DNA from 3 places in the Brevibacillus borstelensis genome. Region 1 is predicted to be linked to each of the others. Evidence: riboswitches for the same ligand, from Rfam matches in the RefSeq annotation. Region 1 holds a riboswitch; each other region holds the start of a gene.
The links. Region 1 has a riboswitch for lysine ahead of V5G20_RS01800 (transporter substrate-binding domain-containing protein). Riboswitches for the same ligand answer to the same signal wherever they lie in the genome.

Region 1 (7,044 bases):
GGCCAAGGAACTGCCTTCGTCGGAACGGCACCCCTGACAAGCTTTATGCATCCTGAATTAAAACAGCTCCCGGTATTGGTATGGGAAAAAGACGGCGTTGTGTATAGCCTGAAAGCGAACGCCCCCATTGATGGGCTAAAGAAGATGGCCGAGTCGCTGTAAACTTGCCTCCTGGTCTTGTGCGTAATCAATGTCCCCGGAGAACGGGCGCGATAAGTGTTTTCTTTACATGAACTTGCCAAATGTGATAACAAATACGAAAAGCCAGGCTCCCTCACCGGAGGAACCTGGCTTTTGGCGTAAAAACTGCCTTCACTGCGTTCTTTTTATAATGATGCGCGTGCAGGAGACGCTCACCGCTCAGCAACGTATCAGACACTCTGGAACGTATCAACATTCCGAAACGTATCGGACACTCAGGAGCTGCGCAACGTCCGCTTCAAGAATTCTCTCGTCCGCTCTTGAGTCGGATGGTTGAAAATTTGCTCGGGACTTCCTTCCTCTGCGATGACTCCCTTGTCCATAAAGACCACGCGATCGGAGACTTCCTTTGCGAACTCCATTTCATGCGTGACGATCAACATCGTCAGACCGGATTCGGCAAGCTGCTTCATCACCTTCAGCACCTCGCCCACCATTTCCGGGTCAAGCGCCGATGTCGGTTCATCGAACAGCATCACATCCGGCTCCATGGAAAGAGCCCGCGCAATGGCCACGCGCTGCTTTTGCCCGCCCGACAATTGATTCGGCCTGGCGTTCACATACTTGTCCATCCCGACAATTTTGAGATACTTCATCGCGACTTTTTCAGCTTCATCCTTGGATCGCTTTAACACCTTTACTTGCCCGACCACGCAATTGCTCAGCACATTGTGATTATTGAACAGGTTAAACTGCTGGAATACCATGCCCAGCTTTCGGCGGTAGGTGAAAATGTCGTGCTTCTCGTCTAAAATGTTTTCACCCTTATACATAATTTCCCCGCCGCTCGGCTTTTCCAATAGATTGATGCATCGAAGCAGCGTTGATTTGCCCGATCCGGAGGAACCGATAATCGTAACGACTTCTCCTTTTTTGACCGAAAAATCGATGTCCTTTAATACCTCGTGACTGCCAAAGTATTTGTTGACGTGTTTAATTTCTATGATGGTCTCCATATGCTCGCCTCCTTCCTCGATTATTTCTTGCCTTCTGCCTGCACGGGATTCGCCATTACGGCGTAATTGTCCGGGCCTTCCAGCTTTCTTTCGAAATAGCGCAAAATTTTCGTGACGATCAGGGTCATGATGAAATACATCACACACGCAACAAAAAAGGACTCGAAATATCTGAAGTTATTCCCGGCAATCGATTTGGTCGTGAAATACAATTCGGTGACCGAAATGACATTGAGTACGGAAGTATCCTTGATATTGATGACAAACTGGTTCCCCGTTGCCGGCAGGATATTGCGAATCACTTGCGGCAGCACGACATTCATCATCGTTTGAACGTGATTCATCCCAATCGCATGGGCTGCTTCAAACTGTCCCTTGTCAATCGAAATAATCCCGCCGCGAACAATCTCGGCCATGTACGCTCCCGTATTAATCGACACGACGAAGACGGCGGCCAGAATCCGGTCCATATCAACCCCGAACGCCAAGGCGGAACCGTAGTAGATGACCATCGCCTGCACAATCATCGGTGTTCCCCGGAAAAATTCGATATACGTAGCTAGAATGGCATTGACTGCTTTCAAAATCGCCCTTTTGGCTCCCCGCTCCGGAACGGGGATCGTCCGGATAAGCCCGATCAATAGGCCAATGATGGCTCCCAAAATCGTTCCGAGCAAAGCGATGAATAGGGTCATTCCCGCTCCGCGAAGGAACATGGGCCAGTTTTCGGAAATGATTTTTACAATCCACTCGAAGCTCATCGTTCTCCTCCGTTCATGCAGGGAAGCTCCCCTGCCCTATGCGCATAAAACCGACTGCATGGAGATGCAGCCGGTTCGAAAGCGATTATTGTGCTGCTGGTTGATTTTTGATGGCTGTATCCATGATCCTGGTACGCTCTTCCTCCGAAATGCCGGATAAAATCTCATTGATTTTTTTCGTCCATTCACTGTCTTTTTTCACGCCGACAGCGATGGCCGTATCATCTTCCGAGGTCGTAAATCCATCCGTAAACTCGACCATGGCAAAGTTCGGGTTGGCCGTGGAGGCACTGACGGCTTCCGGACGCTCAGAGACGTAACCGTCAATCATTCCGGATTCAAGCGCTACGCGCATCGCCGGGAAGTTGTCCATCGCAGGCTCCTGAACGACGCCCTCGATTTGATTGATCACGGAATAGTGGAATGTATTCAATTGGGCAGTCACTTTTGCCCCTTTGAAATCCTGGATGGAAGTAGCGTTCTCGTATTTTCCGCCTTTTTTCACGACCATGACCAAATTGGATTTATAGTAGTTGTCCGAGAAATCGATCGTTTGTTTGCGCTCTGCAGTTGGAGACATCCCTGCAATGATCGCATCGATTTTGCCGGAGGTTAATGCAGGAACAAGGCCATCCCACTCCGTTTTCACGATGACCAATTTTTTGCCCAGGCCATCCGCAATCTTTTTCGCAATTTCTACATCGTATCCGCCTGCGTACTCCGCATTGCCGTCGATTTTCACAGCACCGTTGGAATCGTCCATTTGGGTCCAGTTGAACGGAGCGTATCCCGCTTCCATCCCTACCTTGAATGTTCCCTCATCGGTTGAGGCAGATTGCGAGCTGCCTCCGCCTGCCCCACATCCTGCGAGCAAAAGTACAGCGGATAGAAACATAGCTATGAATGATGACTGTTTTTTCATGGTTCATTTTCTCCTTTGGCTTCTGGTTTTTTGGCTGAAAAAATGCAAAAAGCGACCTGAGATAGACTCAGGTCGCACTACAAACATAGTTGCCCAAATACCTCTCTTTTCCCAGATGAGATAGCACAACTCAATAAATCGGGTCATTTATTGAGACAGTCCTGCAGCTCTTAACTGCAGACCCAGCAATGCAATACCGAGAAATATTGCAAGCTTCGGCGACATTTCCTTCTCCCTGGCATCAACGCTTTCTCGAACTCCGCCAAGGACTGTTAAATATCGCAACCTCTACCTCACTGTTTTAAGTGAGGTCCATATTCAATTATGTTTTTGAGTTTACAATGTTATGTTAATTCTGTCAACCTGGGTCTTTTCTCCAAATGATGCTGGCAGACTATTTTTTGCGTTCCTGTATGCGCAAAAAGACTTATTCCTCTCATCAATGTATGGGGGCGAGGCTCTCCATGAATGTTTTCCGCTCTTCTTCGTTGCTGTTTGACTGCAGATGATAATAGCGAAGCTCGTTGTATTTCGTCTGACTGTCCAAGTCTTGTTTCGGCAGAAATACTGCTTCCCACACACCTTGTTTGTTTAACGAATTATCCATATCGACCACATAATTGCCGACTATCTCAAACCGATCATCGGATTTCTGACTGTTGCCTTTATTTGCGTACCACTCGATCATCGGATGGTAGTCGTATGTTGGTTTCTTCATTTGCAGAAGTTCAATGTACGTATCGCTGTTTACGTACGAGATTAAGAGAGACCCTTCATTTAGATCCAAGAGCGTTTTTTGTTCAGTATAACCATCCGGCAGAGACTCCGGTAAGAATACTTGAAAGCTCAGTTTTTTTATTTTATCAATGCTTACAGTAGAGCTCGCACAAGCAGCCAGCAGGAAACAGACGACGAACGGTACCAATCTCCTTATAAACATAGCATCACCCGTATTTTATCATTTGTTACTTACCATAGCGGGGACTCCCATCCTCTTCCTGTCCCTTGGAAAACAGCCTTGAGCCAATTCCACCAGCTGAGGCCGACCAGCAAACGGCTTGATTTGATTGCTTGTTACAAACTTTATGACACGAGTCATAAACATCTCTTTACAGGTGTGAATGTTCCCTCGCTCTTTTCATGGCTACACTAAGACTACATGAAATTCATACGCAAAAGGGTGAGGGATATGGAACAACGCAAAGAAAGAATCCGTCTTCTTGATATTCTGCGAGGCTTTGCAATCCTCGGGACGTTAGGGACAAACATATGGATTTTCGCCCATTTGGGGGATCTTACCTACCTTACGACATATGATTATTCTGGGTGGTGGGCAAAAGACGATCTCATCAGGATGATCGTGTTATTTCTCGTCAACGGGAAGCTGCTGGGATTGTTGACAATCATGTTTGGAGTAGGACTTGAGCTAAAATATCAGCAAGCCATTCGCAAAGGGAACGCTTGGCCTGGAATCTATATTTGGGTATCCTCGCTTTTATTCCTGGAAGGCTTGCTGCATTTTACCCTGGTCATGGAGTATGACATCTTAATGAGCTATGGCATAACTGCAATGATCGTCGCCTACATCGTCAAAGGCGGCGACCGCTTGATATCCATAACGATGAAAGTGCTTGGAAGCCTGCATGCAACTGCCATCCTGGGGATCCTGGTGATTAGTCTGATTGATGCCAATATGACACTGCGCGGTTCTGACGAAGTCATCGCTCTTTATAGAGACGGCTCTTGGCTGCAGCAAGTCCATTATCGCCTGTCTCATTTCGTCCCGCTTAGATTGGAAGCGATCTTCACGATTCCCATGAATGTCTTTTTATTTTTGCTTGGCGTTCGCTTCATGCGTGCGGGGGTCTTTTCTCAAGATGAGAACGGCAAAAAACAGCGCGACAAGCTTTTCAAACTGGGAATGTTTATCGGCTTGCCTTTAAACCTGTTGATTTTTATCCCTGGAGGCGTTTTTGATCTCCCTGTTCGCTATTTATTCGCGCCCCTTCTTTCCGTAGGGTATTTGGCGATTATTGGAAGAATGATACAATATACGAAGTTGAATTGGCTTTGGGGCCTTCTTGAAAATGCCGGAAAAATGTCTTTAAGCTGCTATGTCATGCAAAATATCATTTGTTCCATTCTTTTCTACGGTTGGGGTTTTGCTCTTGGCGGAAAGCTGGATTCCGTGACAATTATCGTAGTTTGGATCGGAATATCCGTATTCCAAATACTGTTTGCAACGGCATGGCTTCAAGGTTTCAGGTTTGGACCTATGGAAACGCTCCGTAGACGTGCAATAGGGATTTTCGATACGAGATAACCGCTCTGGAGGCTATCAATGATAAGGAAGCTCTACCCGAGAGAACAAATCAAAAACTATCTGCTCTTAGATGTCATATCGGTTGTGTTTTTGTTTTATTATGTTCTACGTTCGAATTCAACGCTTGGTCTCTCGGGAAGCTTCATTCTTCTGCTGGCATTCCTCGTTTCATTTTACATGGGGCTTTGGTATCGGAATCTATACCTTTTGGCGGCCGTTCTCACCGGCTTTGTTACGCTTGCTCTGCTCGGTATGTATGTCGGTCCGAATCTCCTGTTTTATGGGTTCATCTTTGCTGATCTTCTGGGAAGATCAAAGTCCAAATGGCATATTGGTGTAGGGATTGCAGCCATCGCCCTCATGTTTATGGCTGTTTTCTGGAAGAGAACGGGCAACCTTCTCGATGAGAATTCGATCCTTCTCCCGTTTATGATTATTCAAATGTTTTTTCCGATTGTGATTTATATCAAAGAAAAAGCGAAGACCCTGCAAGGTGAGTTGGATGCCGCAAATAAACAGCTCGGAAAATTTATCCAACAGGAGGAAAGGCAGCGTATCGCGAGAGATCTGCATGATACACTGGGGCAAACCCTGACCATGATCAAATTGAAAAGCGAGCTGGCTACAAAATGGATAGACAAAGATCCCTCGCAGGCCAAGGAAGAGCTGAAGGATATCCTGGCCACATCGAGAATCGCTTTGAAACAAGTCAGAGAACTGGTCTCTGATATGAAATTCACCTCTCTGGCAAATGAAATAGAGCATTCCCGAGAGCTGCTGCACACAGCGGGTATCGAATTTGAAGTCGTGGAAAAGGGGAAGCCTCCGCTGTTATCCAGTGTGGAGGAGACGATGGTCGCTCTCTCTATCCGCGAAGCCATGACGAATATCGTCAAGCACAGCCGGGCCAAGCGGTGTACGCTACAATTGGAAACCATGGACAATCATTATTGGGTAACGATTACCGATGACGGAGTCGGGCTTGTAAACCAAAAAAGCGGAAATGGAATTCAGTCGATGAACGAGCGGATGCAAGCTCTTCACGGAACCTTCATCGTAACTGATTCGCCTACGGGCGGAACCGTTGTTTCCATGAAGCTTCCGCTCCGTCGGCAAGGAAAGGAGGACCCTGCGCTATGATTCGCGTCGTCATTGCAGAAGATCAACAAATGCTTCGCGGCGCCTTCGCCTCTTTGTTAAAATTTGAAACCGATATTGAGGTGCTGGCAGAAGCTTCGGATGGGAAGCAAGCCTGGGAGGCAATACAAAAGCACCAGCCTGATGTGTGCGTGCTTGACATCGAAATGCCTCTTATCAGCGGTCTTGAGTTGGCCGAGCTGATAAGAAGAGCCAACCTGCCCTGTAAAATCATGATTGTCACGACCTTTGCCCGTCCCGGCTATTTAAAGAAAGCGATCGATGCCCAGGTGGATGGCTACTTGCTAAAAGATGAACCGATTGATTTTCTGATTGAATCCATCCGCAAAGTGATGAAGGGAGAACGCGTGGTCAGCACGGATTTGGCGGCAACACTCTTTATGAAAGAGGAAAATCCGTTAAGCGAACGGGAAATCGAAATGCTGCGCCTGACCAAAATAGGAATGACGACAGATGACATCAGCAAGGCCCTGTACTTAACAAAAGGAACCGTGCGAAACTATTTATCTTCCGCGATACAAAAGCTGGAAGCCGAATCGAGACAGCAGGCCGTGCAAATTGCCGATGAGAAAGGGTGGCTTTAAATCCCTATACCGAGAACTTAAGCGCCTTGTTGATCAGAAACAAGTACTCCCGCAGTTCTTTTTCCATGCTGAAATGGGACAAATATCTCTGTAAATGGTTCGCAACGATACCTAAAAATGCTCTGCAAGCTCTTTGCCT
Region 2 (7,044 bases), 1.3 Mb from region 1:
CGAGGACCATCCGTACGTCACGGCTATGATCGATGTCAAGGTAACGCCGAAGCGCGATGTCGGCTTTGACGAGGTGGCGGATCGCATCTGTCGCTTTCCTGAGGTCCAGGCTGTCTACCTGATGTCCGGAGCCAGCTACGATTTGTCTGTCGTGCTGGAGGGCAAAACGATGCGGGAAGTGGCTGCATTCGTTTCGCAGAAGCTGGCGACGATGGATTCGGTCGTATCGACAGCGACGCACTTTATTTTGAAAAGATACAAGCATGACGGCATCCAGTTTGAGGACCGGGATGAGGACCGCAGGATGGTGGTCACCCCATGAGTCAGCACACTGTGTTACGAAACCGCCTGTCGCAAACTGTTGCTTCGCTCAAGCCGTCCGGCATCCGCCGCTTCTTTGATCTGGCGGCTTCGATGGAGGGCGTCATCTCGCTCGGCGTAGGGGAGCCGGACTTTGTCACTCCTTGGCGTGTCCGGGAAGCATGCATCTCATCGCTGGAGCGGGGCTATACGGCCTACACGTCCAATGCCGGGCTGTTGGAGCTCAGAAAAGAAATTCACAAATACCTGGAGGAGCGCTTCTTTGTTTCGTATCATCCGGAGACAGAAATGCTGATCACTGTCGGGGCCAGTGAAGCGATTGACATCGCGCTGCGCGCCATCATCGACCCGGGCGACGAGGTGCTGGTGGTCGAGCCCTGCTACGTATCATACGAGCCGGTTATCCGGCTGGCTGGCGGGGAGCCTGTCTTCCTGCGGACGAACGCTGAGCAGCAATTCAAGCTGACGCCGGAGGAGCTGGAAGCCCACATCAGCCCGCGGACCAAAGCGATTATCTTCTGCTACCCGAACAACCCGACGGGCAGCACGATGACTGCCGAGGAGTGGAGCAAGCTGCTTCCGGTGATTGAAAAGCACGATCTGCTGGTCATCTCCGACGAGATTTACGCCGAGCTGACCTATGGAAGAATGCACGACAGCATCGCGGCTCTGCCGGGGATGAAGGACCGGACGATCTTGATTTCCGGCTTTTCCAAGGCATTTGCGATGACGGGATGGCGGCTCGGCTATGTCTGCGCTTCTCCCGACCTGCTTGCGGGGATGCTGAAAATCCATCAGTACACGATGCTGTGCGCGCCGGTAATGGCTCAAATGGCTGCCTTGGAAGCGCTGCGTCACGGACAGGCAGACATGGAGCGGATGGTGGAGAGCTACCGTCAGCGCCGCAATTTCGTCGTTCAAGGGTTTCAGGACATCGGCCTGGCCTGCCATGAGCCGGAGGGAGCCTTCTACGCGTTTCCTTCCATTCGCTCTACGGGCCTGGAGGCAGCCGAATTTGCCGAACGCCTGCTGATGGAGGAAAAGGTGGCAGTGGTGCCGGGTGATGTGTTTGGCGACTGCGGCAAGGGCCATATTCGCTGCTCCTATGCGACTTCGCTGGAACAGCTGCAAAAGGCGCTGGAGCGGATGGGACGTTTTGTCCAAAAGGTTTCTGCCAAATAAGATTGGCGTGCATGGAAAAAGGCCGGGAGCTGATCCCGGCCTTGCCTGTTGGATGGTGAGCACATCATTGCAGGAGAGCAGGAGAGCCGCCGCTTATGATTGCTCGTTGGTCAAATCCACTTTGTGCAGCGGAACGACCTTGGTTTTTTTCGTGTATTTGTAGCCCAGCCAGACGAGGATGAAGAGCGGCAGGCCGATGTACGATACAAGTGCGCCGCCCCAGTCGATCGTCTCGCCGGTAAAGGCGGTGTAGTTTTGGCCAAGCACGACGATGAGGCAGATGATGAAGGCGAGGATCGGTCCAAACGGGAACCATTTCGCCCGGTAAGGCAGTTGCTTCAGATCGTAGCCTTGTGCCAGATACGCCTTGCGGAAGCGGTAGTGGCTCACCGCAATCCCGAGCCAGGCGATAAAGCCGGACATCCCGGAAGCATTCAAGAGCCAGACGTAGACGGTGCCATCCCCGAACAGCGAGGACAGAAAGGCAAACATCCCGATAAGCGTTGTCAGCAGGAGGGCGTTGGTCGGCACGCCGCGGCTGTTCACTTTGGCAAAAAGCTTGGGAGCTCTTCCTTCTTTGGCGAGAACATACAGCATCCGCGTAGACGCGTACATCCCGGAGTTGCCCGCCGAGAGGACGGATGTCAAAATGACGGCGTTCATGACAGAAGCGGCAAAGGCAAACCCCGCTTTTTCAAACACCAGCGTGAACGGGCTGACTGCAATGTCCGTAATGTCGCTGTTTATGAGATTCGGATTGTCGTACGGGATCAGCATCCCGATGACGAAGATCGCAAAAATATAGAACAGCAGGATGCGCCAAAAGATTTGCTTGATGGCTTTCGGAATGTTGCGGGCCGGGTCCTCGCTCTCGCCTGCGGCAATCCCGACCAGCTCGGTTCCCTGGAAGGAAAAGCCGGCGATCATGAAGACGCCGAGCATCGCCATAAAGCCGCCGCTGAACGGCGCATCTCCCTTGGTAAAGTTGTGGAAGCCGACTGCTTCGCCGCCCATAATGCCAAAAATCATCAATACGCCGACGATGATAAAGATGATGACCGTACTTACTTTGATCAAGGAAAACCAATATTCGGATTCGCCGTATCCTTTTACTGATAACATATTTAAGCCAAACATAAGGACGAGGAAAAGCGCGCTCCAGAGAATGGACGGCGTGTCCGGGAACCAGTATTTCATGATGAGCGCACCGGCTGAAAGCTCGACGGCAATCGTGATCGCCCAGTTGTACCAGTAATTCCATCCGAGCGCGAAGCCGAGGGACGGATCGACAAATTTGGACGCATAAGTGCTGAAGGAGCCGGATACCGGCATGAACGCCGCCATCTCACCGAGGCTCGTCATCAGGAAAAAGACCATCAGGCTGATCGCTATATAGGCAACCAAAGCACCGCCCGGACCGGCAGAGTGAATGGAGCCGCCGCTCGCCAGGAAAAGTCCGGTACCGATCGATCCGCCGATGGCGATCATCGTCAAGTGACGGGCTTTCAATCCGCGTTGCAATTGATTGGAAGACATAAAATAAAAACACGACCTTTCTCTTGATTTGCGGGAAGGAAGGCCGGAAATAAAAATACCACCACAAGCCAAAAACGGCAAAAGGGCGGTATGATCCAATCCCCACCAAGCCTTCACGGAAGATAGCACACCACGCTTGCTCGGCTGGCAAACGTGACAGTTCTGTCCCTTGTCGGGTACAGCCCCAGCCTGTGTGTACAGAGAATACACGGCAGACTTCGGCAGCTTTTCCTTCTTCTGGAGTCATCAATCTTCTCTGGATCTCGTACAGAATAATATAAAAGCCGCGACCTCTATCCTCATCGTGTCTGATGAGGATAATTGCTATGAGATTATGTTATGGTTCAAGTATATGGGTTTTTCCTTTAAAATCAAGTGTGATTTTGTGGCAGTGAGGTCCGGGACATCGCGACGGTCTATTATTTTTGGTTTATCGAAGCTGGAGAAGGGTACGAAGGAAAAGAGGGCCATGCTCTGACAGTATGAAGATTATGGTGTGGATATGACAGCTAATGGGATCGCAGGCTGCAAAAAAATGTGTAACAGATGCTACAAAAACCATCTAGTCATCTGAGTCTTTATTCATGGTAAAATAGTACCATAATTAGGAATGTTAGATGTCTTCCCTTCAAAGACACTGCATAGCTCGAACGCAAATAAAGGAAAGAGGTGAGCCGTTTTCATGAAGCGGAGTCTGCATCGACTGTTTTTGATGTGCCTCGCATTTCTGATCTGCTTTACCGGTTTTTCGCTGGAATGGACAAGCAGTCCTGCTATGGCTGCGTCGGCGGTAAATCGCACGAACGATCCGTTAAACGGGGATTGGTCCAAGCCGTATGCCGTAAAGTACGATACGACAGAGGCCGATCTGATGGTCCGGGTCGGGGATATCGACAATCTGGGCGGAGGCTGGCCGAACGGCTACGATCCATTTTCGGGAAAAAGCACAGGGGCCCCATATCCGAAAGTAACTCACCAGCCGACCGATCCGGCAGGAACGGACCAGCTGATGGTGATCAGCTCCTTTCAATATCCGGATTTGCGGAACCCCAAAAATGATGCCAATGATCATGTGGCGGACGGCTATACCCGAAACAATTACAGCAAGACAGCCAATCCGGTCGTTCCCATCAAGGTAACCTTTGACACGAAAAACACCCCGATCGAAGGGGCCATTCTCCAGATGTTCATCAATGACTATCAGCCGCGGAAGTATCCGGGGCGGGTCAAATATACAGCCGAGCTGAACGGCGTCCGGGCGCCGTTTCTGGAGAACGTTATCAACTCGCTCAACCAGCATGGGCCGATCGGAAAGCTGATCAGCGTCCAAATTCCGGATGAATACCTGCCGCTCTTGAAGGACGGAAGCCTGACCATCCTTCTCGATGACAAGACGACGCGAAATCCGTACGGAGACGGCGCAGCCATCGATTTTGTCAAGCTGCTGATCAATCTCGGAGAGTACAAGCACACCGGTACGATCAAAGGCAAGGTTACGGATTCGGGCTCGCCTCCCAAGCCGCTCGCGGGTGCTGTCGTATCTGCCGGGGGAATTGTTTCGGCAGTGACGAATGCGAAAGGCGAGTACATCCTCCAGGATGTCCCCGCAGGTCTGGTCTCTGTGGAAGCGGCCAAGGACGGGTACATCCCGCAGCTCAAGCTGATTGAAAACTTTGAGGCAGGAGACACCGCTATACTGGACTTTCAGCTCGCCCCGCAGCCAAGCGACAACGCCTACCTGCAAAATCTGACGGTAAAAGGGGAGACACTGGTCCCGCTTGAGCCCGGCTTTGACAGGTCGCAAGGCAGCTATGACGTTCATTTGAACAGCCATGTCCAAACTGTTGCGATCACCCCCACGCTCGAAGACAGCAGGGCGAGCATGACCGTAAACGGAGAGGGTCATCAGAGCGGCCCCCCCAAGGTGATCCCGGTCAAGCCGGGTGCGACCAAGGTCACGATCGTCGTCACGGCGCAGGACGGAAAGACGAAACGCACATACGAGGTGACGGTCCATACGCCGCTCACATCGGTGGACCTCGCCCGTTCCCTGTCCGAATCGGCGATCAAGCTGGGGGAAACGAGTGTAATCCGCTACACGGTCACGCCCAAGTCCTTTTCGGCTGAAGGATTGGCCGACAAACCCGCCGGCAGAGCAACGGGGATTCGTCCGTTCTTTTTGCTGAATCAGCCGTTTGTCTACGGAAAAGTCTATGACATCGGTTATGAACTGGACAAAGTGAAGGTGAACGGAAAGGGGAATTCGAACAACGGCGGACTTGCTTTGGGTGGAAGAGGAAAAAGCCATTTTCTCAGTGTGATGAGATCGGGCTATAGCGGCGAAGTGTCTGTCAACCAACAGCTCACTACGGAACCGAGCGCAAAGCAGGATGACATTTTGGACACGCTGAAAGATTTGATCCGCTCGGGAGTCAAGGAAATCACCATTCCCCTGGTAGACGAAAGCCAGCTCGCCGATATGCTGAAGGGCCGCGATTCGGTCACGGTCAACGCCTTTGCCACTTTTGGTTTGTCTGTAGTCAACAACAGGGTAATCGCTAATTTTGCGGGCTATGGTCCGTTGCCGGAGACATTCGCCGTCACGGACGTTACGCTGACCGAGCCGTTCCCTGCGGAGGTGCCAATCGAGAGCATCGATAAGTCGTGGAGCAAGCGAAGCGACAATGGGACGCTGACGCTGAAGCTTCCGGACATCACCTACGAGCGCAAAGGGGATGTGTATCAGGCTGCGCCCGTTTCGTTTGGCATAACCGTGAAGCCGATCAGGACCGGCACGTACCTGCTGTCCGACTCGCAGCTGACGTACCGGGAAGGAAACGCGGTCAACAGCCGTTTCTTCAACAATTTGACACTGCAGGTGGATACGAATATTCCGCCAGTGACAGGACTGAAGGTCACCCCGGAAAAAGCCTCGATCCTCGTAGGGGAGACGGTCGGCTTGAAGGCCAGAATTACGCCTGACAACGCCGATCAAAGCGTGATCTGGACGTCTGCTGACAGCAAGGTCGCTACAGTCTCCTCCAACGGCATCGTCACGGGGGTGAAGCCAGGGCGTGCGGTCATTACCGCCAGAACACCGGACGGCAAATTCTCCTCCTCAAGTGAGATTACGGTAACGAGCAAGCCAGTCCTCGACCTTGCTGCGAACAATGGCTGGGATGCGATGTATCCGGAAAAAGCGGTTGTAACGGCGGAAGTCATCGATTTTCCAGAGTCGTTCCCGATGAAGCTGACAGTCAAGGTTGGCGGTGCTGAGCTCCCCGCCTCAGCGCTGTATGAAGCAAAGCCGTCTTCTTTGGGAGATGGGCGACAAAAGGTCACCTATACATTTGAAGTGGAAGCGGCTCGCAAGAAAAGCGGCGAGGAAATCGGCGAAGTGCTGAGAGTGGGGCCGACGCCTGTCCAGGCAGAGGCGAAAAACGCCAGCGGCAAATCGGCCGATCCTGTGAGCAATACCTTGCTGCTGAATCCCGTAACGGCATTTGCAGCGACACTGGAGCGAGAGGGTTCGCCATTGAATCAAAAGGGCAGCTTGAAGGCAGAGCCGACAACGCTGGTCATGGAAGACGTGAAGTTTTTCTGGATGCCCGGTGTCGACCTTTCGGAGGTGGGCGCATCCTCCCCGTGGGTTCCTTTTAATCTGGGCAACAAGGCGACCGGCATTCCCTTGAATCCCTCCGGTCCGACCACGCTTGTCGTCGGGATGTTTCAGGACTTTAACCGCGATGGAAACTATGCCCAACCGGATGGGACACCGGATGAAAATGAAATTGTCGTTCGCGAGGTGTCATTGGGACAACCTATCGTTCCGCCTGATTTTGAACTGAGCCAGGGCTTGACGCTGCCGGACAGCGCAAAAGTCATTGTCACCCCTGTCATGGATACCGTTGACGAGCATACGCAATGGTTTTACAGAGTAGGGACGGGCGAGTGGCAGTCTTTCCCGGTGGCTTTCGACAAGAACGACAAGGGGAAGGCAAGAGG
Region 3 (7,044 bases), 1.9 Mb from region 1:
AAGAAGGCTTGATCACCTCACCGGAATGGCTCGGAAAGCTGGATGAACCGATGCCGGCCTGGGCTGTATTCGCTGTCGCTCTGCGCCTTTTGGACAAACAGAGAAATATCCCTTAGCGAATGCAAAAAAAGGCTCTCCCAAAGGAGAGCCTTGCCTTATGCGTACGTTGATCAAATCAGTTGAGATCGCGACAGCGAATAAAATCTGCCATCAACCATCCGAATCCCCAGATCAACACAGTATCTCAGTCCCTGTGTCACTCCATAAAGAATCCATTCTGAAGACCGGTGGTTAATATCAAAGTCTGTATACAGATCTGTGCCGTCATTACGAATCTCGTTGCGGTCCGTCACATCGAAGAGGCGGAGTACAAATGGCAGTTCGGCAAATGGAATCGCGAATTTTCGCTCGACTTCCTGCTCAAACTCTTTTGTCATTTGCCATTCGGCCAAGATCGAATGCTCATCTTGCCAGGCAATGGTTATACTCGGGCCGTCAATGTCGGTGGATGACCGCGGGGGATTTGTCTCCATTCGCTCCCATCGTTCCTTTCTCTCATGTACTTGCTTGCGGATTATGAAAAAACTTGTGTTTTGTAATCATTATACCACGTTAACAAGTCATGTGGAAACGCATCCAAGCCAGATAATTTTATCTGCCCACGGAAAAACTGTTTTCCCCTACTGTTACATACTGATCAAACTTCTCGGTTTTCATCTGCACCTGCACTTTGTAGGTCCCGTACTGCTCAAGCTTGGTAGAGACAAACGGTTCCGAGAAGTAGAAGCTGTTTCCGTTTTGAGTTGAGAATTTCCAGACTTTACTTTGCTCCACTTCTTTTCCATCCGGTCCAATCAATACTACTTGCATGCGCAAATCCTTTGCCGAAGGGGCTTCGTCTACTTCGACAAAGACGTTAAACGTGCGAGGGACATCCTTGTCGCTGTACCCTTTGATCGGGTTGCTGAAGACGACATTTTTATTGCGGCTTTGCTGAACTCCCTCAAGAACAAGCACATTCACATTAGGCTTGATAATTTCCATTTTGCCCGAGCGCTGATCGTACTCTGTGAATCCACCCAAGCGATTCACCAATTCTTCCATGGAAGAAGCCGTAGACCCGGGCAGATCGCTTACAATGCGCTCGCCGCTCAGAAAAATGCGCATTGCGCCTTCGCCCAAGGCCGTACTCCCTACACCTGCAACCGTCAGCACCAACAGGGCAGACAACCACCTTTTTTTCATGACTCAATCCTCCAGTATCGTTGCGCTTCAGCGCTTGTTTTCCTCAGTGTTTCTTTCCATATTCTTATACGCCCAAGCAAGCAAATAGTTGTGGTGCCCCGCGAAGTTTTTTCTGCGATATCCACAAAATCCACATCATCCACAGCTATGGCCTGCTTGGCGGGAATAGGCACGTCACATCATGTCCAAACAATAGAAAAACGACCCCCAAGAGGTCGTTTTCCTGCTTTTATCCACATGTTTTATCCGGTCATGCCTGCTGATCGGAGAGCCATGTAAAATATCGGGTCACTACGTCGATGGCGACTTCAATCGCCTGCTCATCCGGCTCGATCTTGGAGTGGTGAAGTCCATAAGGGGTATCCGCTCCCAGCCAGAACAGGAATCCGGGAATTTCGGTCAAGAAAAAGCCAAAATCCTCACCGGTCATCGCTTCCGCGCAGTGTACAAGGGTGACGTCGGGCAGATTTCCCCTCACCCAGTCCATAAACTGAAGGGTCATTTCCTCGTGATTGTACACCTGAGCATAGCCGCAGCCGTAATCGATCTCGGCCTTGCACTCGAATCCCGCTTCCACCCCTTTGACCAGGGCTTCAATCCGGTCCTTCACCCGGGTCATGGAATCGGTGGAAAACGTCCGGATCGTCCCTTCCAGTCTTGCCTTCTCCGCGATGATGTTCTGCCGCGTACCTCCCTCAATCTTCCCGACCGTAATGACAGCCGAATCCAGCGGATCAATATTGCGGGAGATGACCGACTGCAGCTGGGTCACCAGATGGCTTGCCGCGACTACCATGTCGTTTGCCTTATGCGGAAATGCCGCGTGTCCGCCTTTTCCGACCAGATCAATCATCAATTCGGATGTGTTGGCAAACAGAATGCCTGGCTTTGTCGCGATATGGCCTACGGGATACTCTGGAGCGATGTGCAGGGCAAAAATGCAATCCGGCCGCCATTCTCCAAACTCCTCGCTCTCCATCATCGGCTTGGCTCCGCCAGGTCCTTCTTCTGCAGGCTGGAAGATAAAGAGGAGATCGTCGTCAATGGGATGATGGACGAAATGCGTCAGAATGCCGAGGCCAATCGCCATGTGCATATCGTGTCCGCATGCGTGCATATACCCTTCGTGCCTGGAGCGGAATGGATAGGAGGTCTCTTCCGTGATGGGAAGCCCGTCCATGTCCGCGCGCCAGGCGATCGTTCTTTTCGGATTGCGGCCTGCCACTTTTACGAGAATGCCTGTCTTCCATGTCTTGAGCTCAAACCGCTCTGCAGGGAGCTGCTCCAGATAATCGAGCAGGTAACGCTGTGTCTTGAACTCCGCGAACCCGGGCTCGGGAATTTGATGCAGATCTCTGCGGATACGGACAAACGTCGAAACACTCACGCTGCTACGCCTCCTTTCCGGCCGCCAACTGGCTCATTTCGCGGGTGAAGGCTTCCATAAAACGATCGACATCTCCGCGGGTCAGCGTAAGCGGCGGGAGCAAACGGACAATGGTTTTTTGCGTAACATCGACCAAAATCCCCTCCTCCAGCAAATTTTGCTGAAGCCGGCTTACTTCCTCCGGTGAAACCGAGAGCGGGATTCCCACCATCATTCCCTTTCCGCGAAGCGATTGCAGCTGCTCAGGAAAGGCTGCCCGCAGATCTTCCAAACGATCCCACAGGTATTGCGTCACATCCTGCAATTGACTTTGGAACGCTGCGTCCAACAGTTCGTCCAGAACTGCATTCCCCAAGGCGGCAGAGAGCGGTGACGGCGCAAACGTGGTGCCGTGATCACCCGGCTTGAACAAGTCTTGCAGTTTTTCGCCTGCGATGACACCCCCGAGCGGAAGCCCGCCCCCTACTCCTTTGGCAAAAAGAATGAGGTCCGGTGTCACAGCAGCGTGTTGAAAAGCGAATAATTTGCCTGTCCGTCCCATTCCTGTCTGAATCTCATCCATTGCAAACAAAGTGCCTGTCGCCTGGCAGATCGCCGCCACTTCCTGCAAATAGCTTTCAGCCAGAGGGACGACACCGCCCGAGCCCAGCACCGGCTCCATCAAAACGGCAGCAGGACGGCGTTCCTCACAGACAGCGCGAAGCTGATCAATGTCTCCTGCCTTCAGCTCATAGACCGGAAAATCGGGCTGAGGAAAATCCTGATAGACGTGAGGCTGTCTGGTCAGGCGAAGAGCTCCCAATGTCCGGCCGTGAAAGCTGTTGGACAGAACCACGATGCCTGAGCGTCCCGTACCTTCGGCAGCCGTCCATTTGTGAATCAGCTTGATAGCCGCCTCGGTCGCTTCTGCTCCGGAATTGGTAAAGAAGACTTTCCCCGGGATGGTATGCTCGATCAGCCTCTGCGCCAGCTTGATCGCAGGGGGATTGAGGAAAATATTGGAGATGTGCAAAAATTGCTCCCCTTGCTCCCGCAGGGCCTGAATAATCCGCGGGTGAGAGTGGCCGAGCACGTTTACGGCAAGTCCGGTAAACAAATCGAGATATCCCTTGCCATTCGTGTCGTAGAGGTAATTTCCCTCGCCCTTGGCGATAGCGATCGGCAGTCTTTTGTACGTAGAGACGATGTATTGTTGATCAAGCGAACGCCAGTCCATGCCTACCCTCTCCCTTACAGCTGTCTCAGCTCCTGCTTGATCTCCGTCTTGGAGCGTGTCTTTTCGTCGATTTGCTTGATAATGCGTGCGGGCGTACCAGCTACTACCACATTCGGCGGAACGTCCTCGATAACGACAGCTCCTGCGGCTACAACGGAGCCTTTTCCGACGCGAACCCCTTCCAAAATGACCGCATTTGCTCCTACCACGACATCGTCTTCGATAACGACCGGAGACGCAGATGGCGGTTCGATCACGCCGGCAATGACAGCACCTGCGCCGATGTGGCAATTTTTCCCGATCGTTCCGCGTCCGCCGACGACGACGTTCATGTCGATCATGGTGCCTTCTCCGATGACGGCTCCGATGTTGATGGAAGCTCCCATCATGATGACAGCGTTGTTGCCGATGCTCACCTGGTCGCGAATGATTGCGCCTGGCTCAATGCGTGCCTGAATGTTTTTTGTATCCAAAAGCGGAATCGCAGAGTTGCGGCGGTCGCTCTCCACTACATAATCCGCGATTTTATCCGCATGCTGCTCCAGAACAGGCTGGATTTCCTTCCACTCCCCGAAAACGACTCCCGTGCCGCCGTTCAAAAAGGCTTTTGCGCTGGGACCGAAGTCGATGCCGTCCAAATCCCCTTTGAGGTATACCTTTACAGGCGTTTTCTTTTCGCTTTTTTGAATAAACGAGATAATTTCATTGGCATCCATCATGTTCACAGTACTTCTCCTCCACTTTTCTTGAAATGAATGTAGAAAAAGCAATGAGTGCAAACGCTATACTCATTGCTTTTTGATACCGGACAAGCAAACGTAAATAGCGCTCCATAAGAGAAACTTCTCCTATGACAGGATGATCATTATTCACGAGCACCCCAGCCCTGCCGCCAATGGGGATGCGGCCAGAACTTCGGCGCTTTGGCCTTTTCTCCTCTTCCCTTTCCCCATTCCTGATGAAAAGAAGTACTCATCCGCAGCGCGCCTCTATTTAGAAGGCAATATGCAATTGTTCAGCTTTACTTACCCTGTACTGTACCAAATTCCGTACCCGGTGGCAACTGTTGAATCGAGAGTGGGCCGCTCCTGCTGGACGGCATTGTCAGCGACTCCCTTTTCCCTCTTTTCAACAGTCCTGATTCATGCTAAACTTTCCATCCACCCTATATGTGAATAGGAGGCTGAACCTGAAGATGTTTGCACCTTCTGCGTTTCTTGTTCGTCCCTTGTCTGCAAGCGATGCCCCTGCCCTGGCCTCTTTGCGGCAACAAAACCACCAATTTCTGCAGCCTTTTGAACCCATCCGCCCCGCTTCTTTTTACACAATTGAAGCGCAGTACCAGCAGTTGGAGGAGGCAGAGCGAAGCTTTCGCGAAGGGACAGGCTATTCGTTCGGCATTTTCGTCGGCCCTGATCAAACCCTCGTCGGCCGCGTCAACCTCTCCAATATCGTGCGCGGAGCCTGGCAAAACGCTACACTCGGCTATTTCCTCGATCAATCTCATAACGGCAAAGGAATAATGACCAGAGCAGTAGGAGAAGTCATCCGATTTGCGTTTACCGAAGCAAAGCTTCACCGGGTTCAAGCTGCGGTCATGCCGCGCAATACAGGCTCGATCAAGGTTCTTGCGAAAAACCGATTTCGCGAAGAAGGACTGTCGCTTCGCTATTTGCAAATCAACGGTAAATGGGAGGATCACCTGATCTTTGCCATTACCGCCGAGGAGCTGGAGACGACGTAGGAGCGGCAGCATCACTTAATCTGGACGGTTGCAATTCAGAAAATCGGTTCAATAATTCGGTTCGGCGTTTGGCTGGGCAATTTGTTCGGCCGATTCGGCCATTTGGGCTTTTGTTCACACTACAGCTACGCCTCCGTGCCAAGCCGCTCGAGAATCCTTCTCTTGCGATACAGCATCATGCCCGTCTCCGCCACGTCACGGACAGACGAGCGATTCAGATAAGCGCCGAAGAGCATTCCCGCGACCGGTACGATCTGAAACAGCTTTTTCCACCCGAAATTTTCCGTGTAGGTCACCACTACCTCTCGCCAGCCCTGAAGCTGAGAGAGTACATCCCGCTCTTTGGAAGGATTGTCGAAAGAAGACAGCTCCTCCAGGATCGCCTGCTTTCCTACAATATCCGAGGAAGCGAACTGCAGACATTTGACAATAAACAGCCGCTCCCGCTTGTCCTGCGGATCATAGCCGTAGCAAATCGCCATCTCCTGCAGTACCTTTAGCGAGGTGCCCAGCAGCAGAGGAATGTCGATTGCAAGCGTAAAGATGCCGCCAAAGCCTGTGGTGGCTCCTTGTACGGCTGCAAAGGTGGCACGCGACTCGCTCAGCTCTGCGGCGATTTTATCCATTTGCGCGAGTGGACGCTGATTGATCGGAAGCGTTTCTAGCGACTGCTCGTCCTTCCTCGGGAACGCTTCCTGAAAGCGGGTGTGGATATCCCGCTCACGTACCAGGTACTTCCCTCCGTTCTCCAAAAAGGCAACCAGTTCGTCGACGGCTGTGCCAAGTTTGTCCCGCACCACGTTTGGCGTGATCCGGTCCAGAAAGACAAAGGGGAGGCGCCCAAGCTTTTCCCAAAACCACAGATCGTTCTGGTCTGATTCCCATTTCCTTACCTCATCCAACTTACGGGTTAGTGTCACTCGATCTTCAAGCTCCACGATCCGTTCAACCCCTTTGCCGTTTATCGCGTTTCGTCTGCTTGTTTACGAGGCATCGGGTCCGCAAGCATTCCTTTGCGAATGCTTCCAACTCCGAGAGTGAATCAAAACCCGAAAAATCCTCAATTTCTTTTACGACTCCCAGCTTGAGATGTTTCACTTTTCCTTCTTCCATGCGAAAGCCAAGTTTGTAGAGGATGCCCCACTCTTCCTCCGTCATTGCCGTTCCCTCCCTGATCTTTCTTTCCCAAATCCTCGAAGCACGTCAGAAAAAATTAGGAAGGTTCAGGGTTTTTTCCTTTGCGAAGCTCGGTTATTCCCTCCTTGCAGACACCGTAGGATAACCACGAGCACCCCTCGCATAAATGGGCCAAATCATCTGGGGATACTCTCTCGCGTGTCCTTTGCACGAGTTCCGACTTGAGATAAACCTCCCCTGGCGTGATTCCCAGGTGCCGAAACACATTTTGATCCAGCGTTTGGACATGCTCCTCCGAATCAGGAGCCGCTTCGC

Region 2: another riboswitch for lysine. It lies ahead of V5G20_RS22200 (amino acid permease); the one in region 1 lies ahead of V5G20_RS01800 (transporter substrate-binding domain-containing protein).
Region 3: another riboswitch for lysine. It lies ahead of dapD (2,3,4,5-tetrahydropyridine-2,6-dicarboxylate N-acetyltransferase); the one in region 1 lies ahead of V5G20_RS01800 (transporter substrate-binding domain-containing protein).

The regions. Positions count from the first base shown of each region.
Region 1 covers NZ_CP144922.1:339,485-346,528, reverse strand. The annotation lists gene V5G20_RS01815 (DUF4367 domain-containing protein) at 1-162, shown strand, start outside; gene V5G20_RS01810 (amino acid ABC transporter ATP-binding protein) at 417-1,157, opposite strand; gene V5G20_RS01805 (amino acid ABC transporter permease) at 1,178-1,918, opposite strand; gene V5G20_RS01800 (transporter substrate-binding domain-containing protein) at 2,004-2,840, opposite strand; lysine riboswitch at 2,954-3,139, opposite strand; gene V5G20_RS01795 (hypothetical protein) at 3,280-3,558, opposite strand; gene V5G20_RS01790 (DUF418 domain-containing protein) at 4,030-5,163, shown strand; gene V5G20_RS01785 (sensor histidine kinase) at 5,182-6,303, shown strand; gene V5G20_RS01780 (response regulator transcription factor) at 6,300-6,905, shown strand.
Region 2 covers NZ_CP144922.1:4,636,051-4,643,094, reverse strand. The annotation lists gene V5G20_RS22210 (Lrp/AsnC family transcriptional regulator) at 1-322, shown strand, start outside; gene V5G20_RS22205 (aminotransferase) at 319-1,503, shown strand; gene V5G20_RS22200 (amino acid permease) at 1,597-3,039, opposite strand; lysine riboswitch at 3,155-3,343, opposite strand; gene V5G20_RS22195 (cadherin-like beta sandwich domain-containing protein) at 3,722-7,044, shown strand, end outside.
Region 3 covers NZ_CP144922.1:2,279,059-2,286,102, reverse strand. The annotation lists gene V5G20_RS10640 (glycoside hydrolase family 73 protein) at 1-116, shown strand, start outside; gene V5G20_RS10635 (DUF4912 domain-containing protein) at 171-533, opposite strand; gene V5G20_RS10630 (hypothetical protein) at 652-1,245, opposite strand; gene V5G20_RS10625 (N-acetyldiaminopimelate deacetylase) at 1,496-2,632, opposite strand; gene V5G20_RS10620 (aspartate aminotransferase family protein) at 2,637-3,848, opposite strand; gene dapD (2,3,4,5-tetrahydropyridine-2,6-dicarboxylate N-acetyltransferase) at 3,863-4,573, opposite strand; lysine riboswitch at 4,664-4,848, opposite strand; gene V5G20_RS10610 (GNAT family N-acetyltransferase) at 5,044-5,592, shown strand; gene V5G20_RS10605 (EcsC family protein) at 5,718-6,530, opposite strand; gene V5G20_RS10600 (hypothetical protein) at 6,538-6,750, opposite strand; gene V5G20_RS10595 (DUF1284 domain-containing protein) at 6,806-7,044, opposite strand, start outside.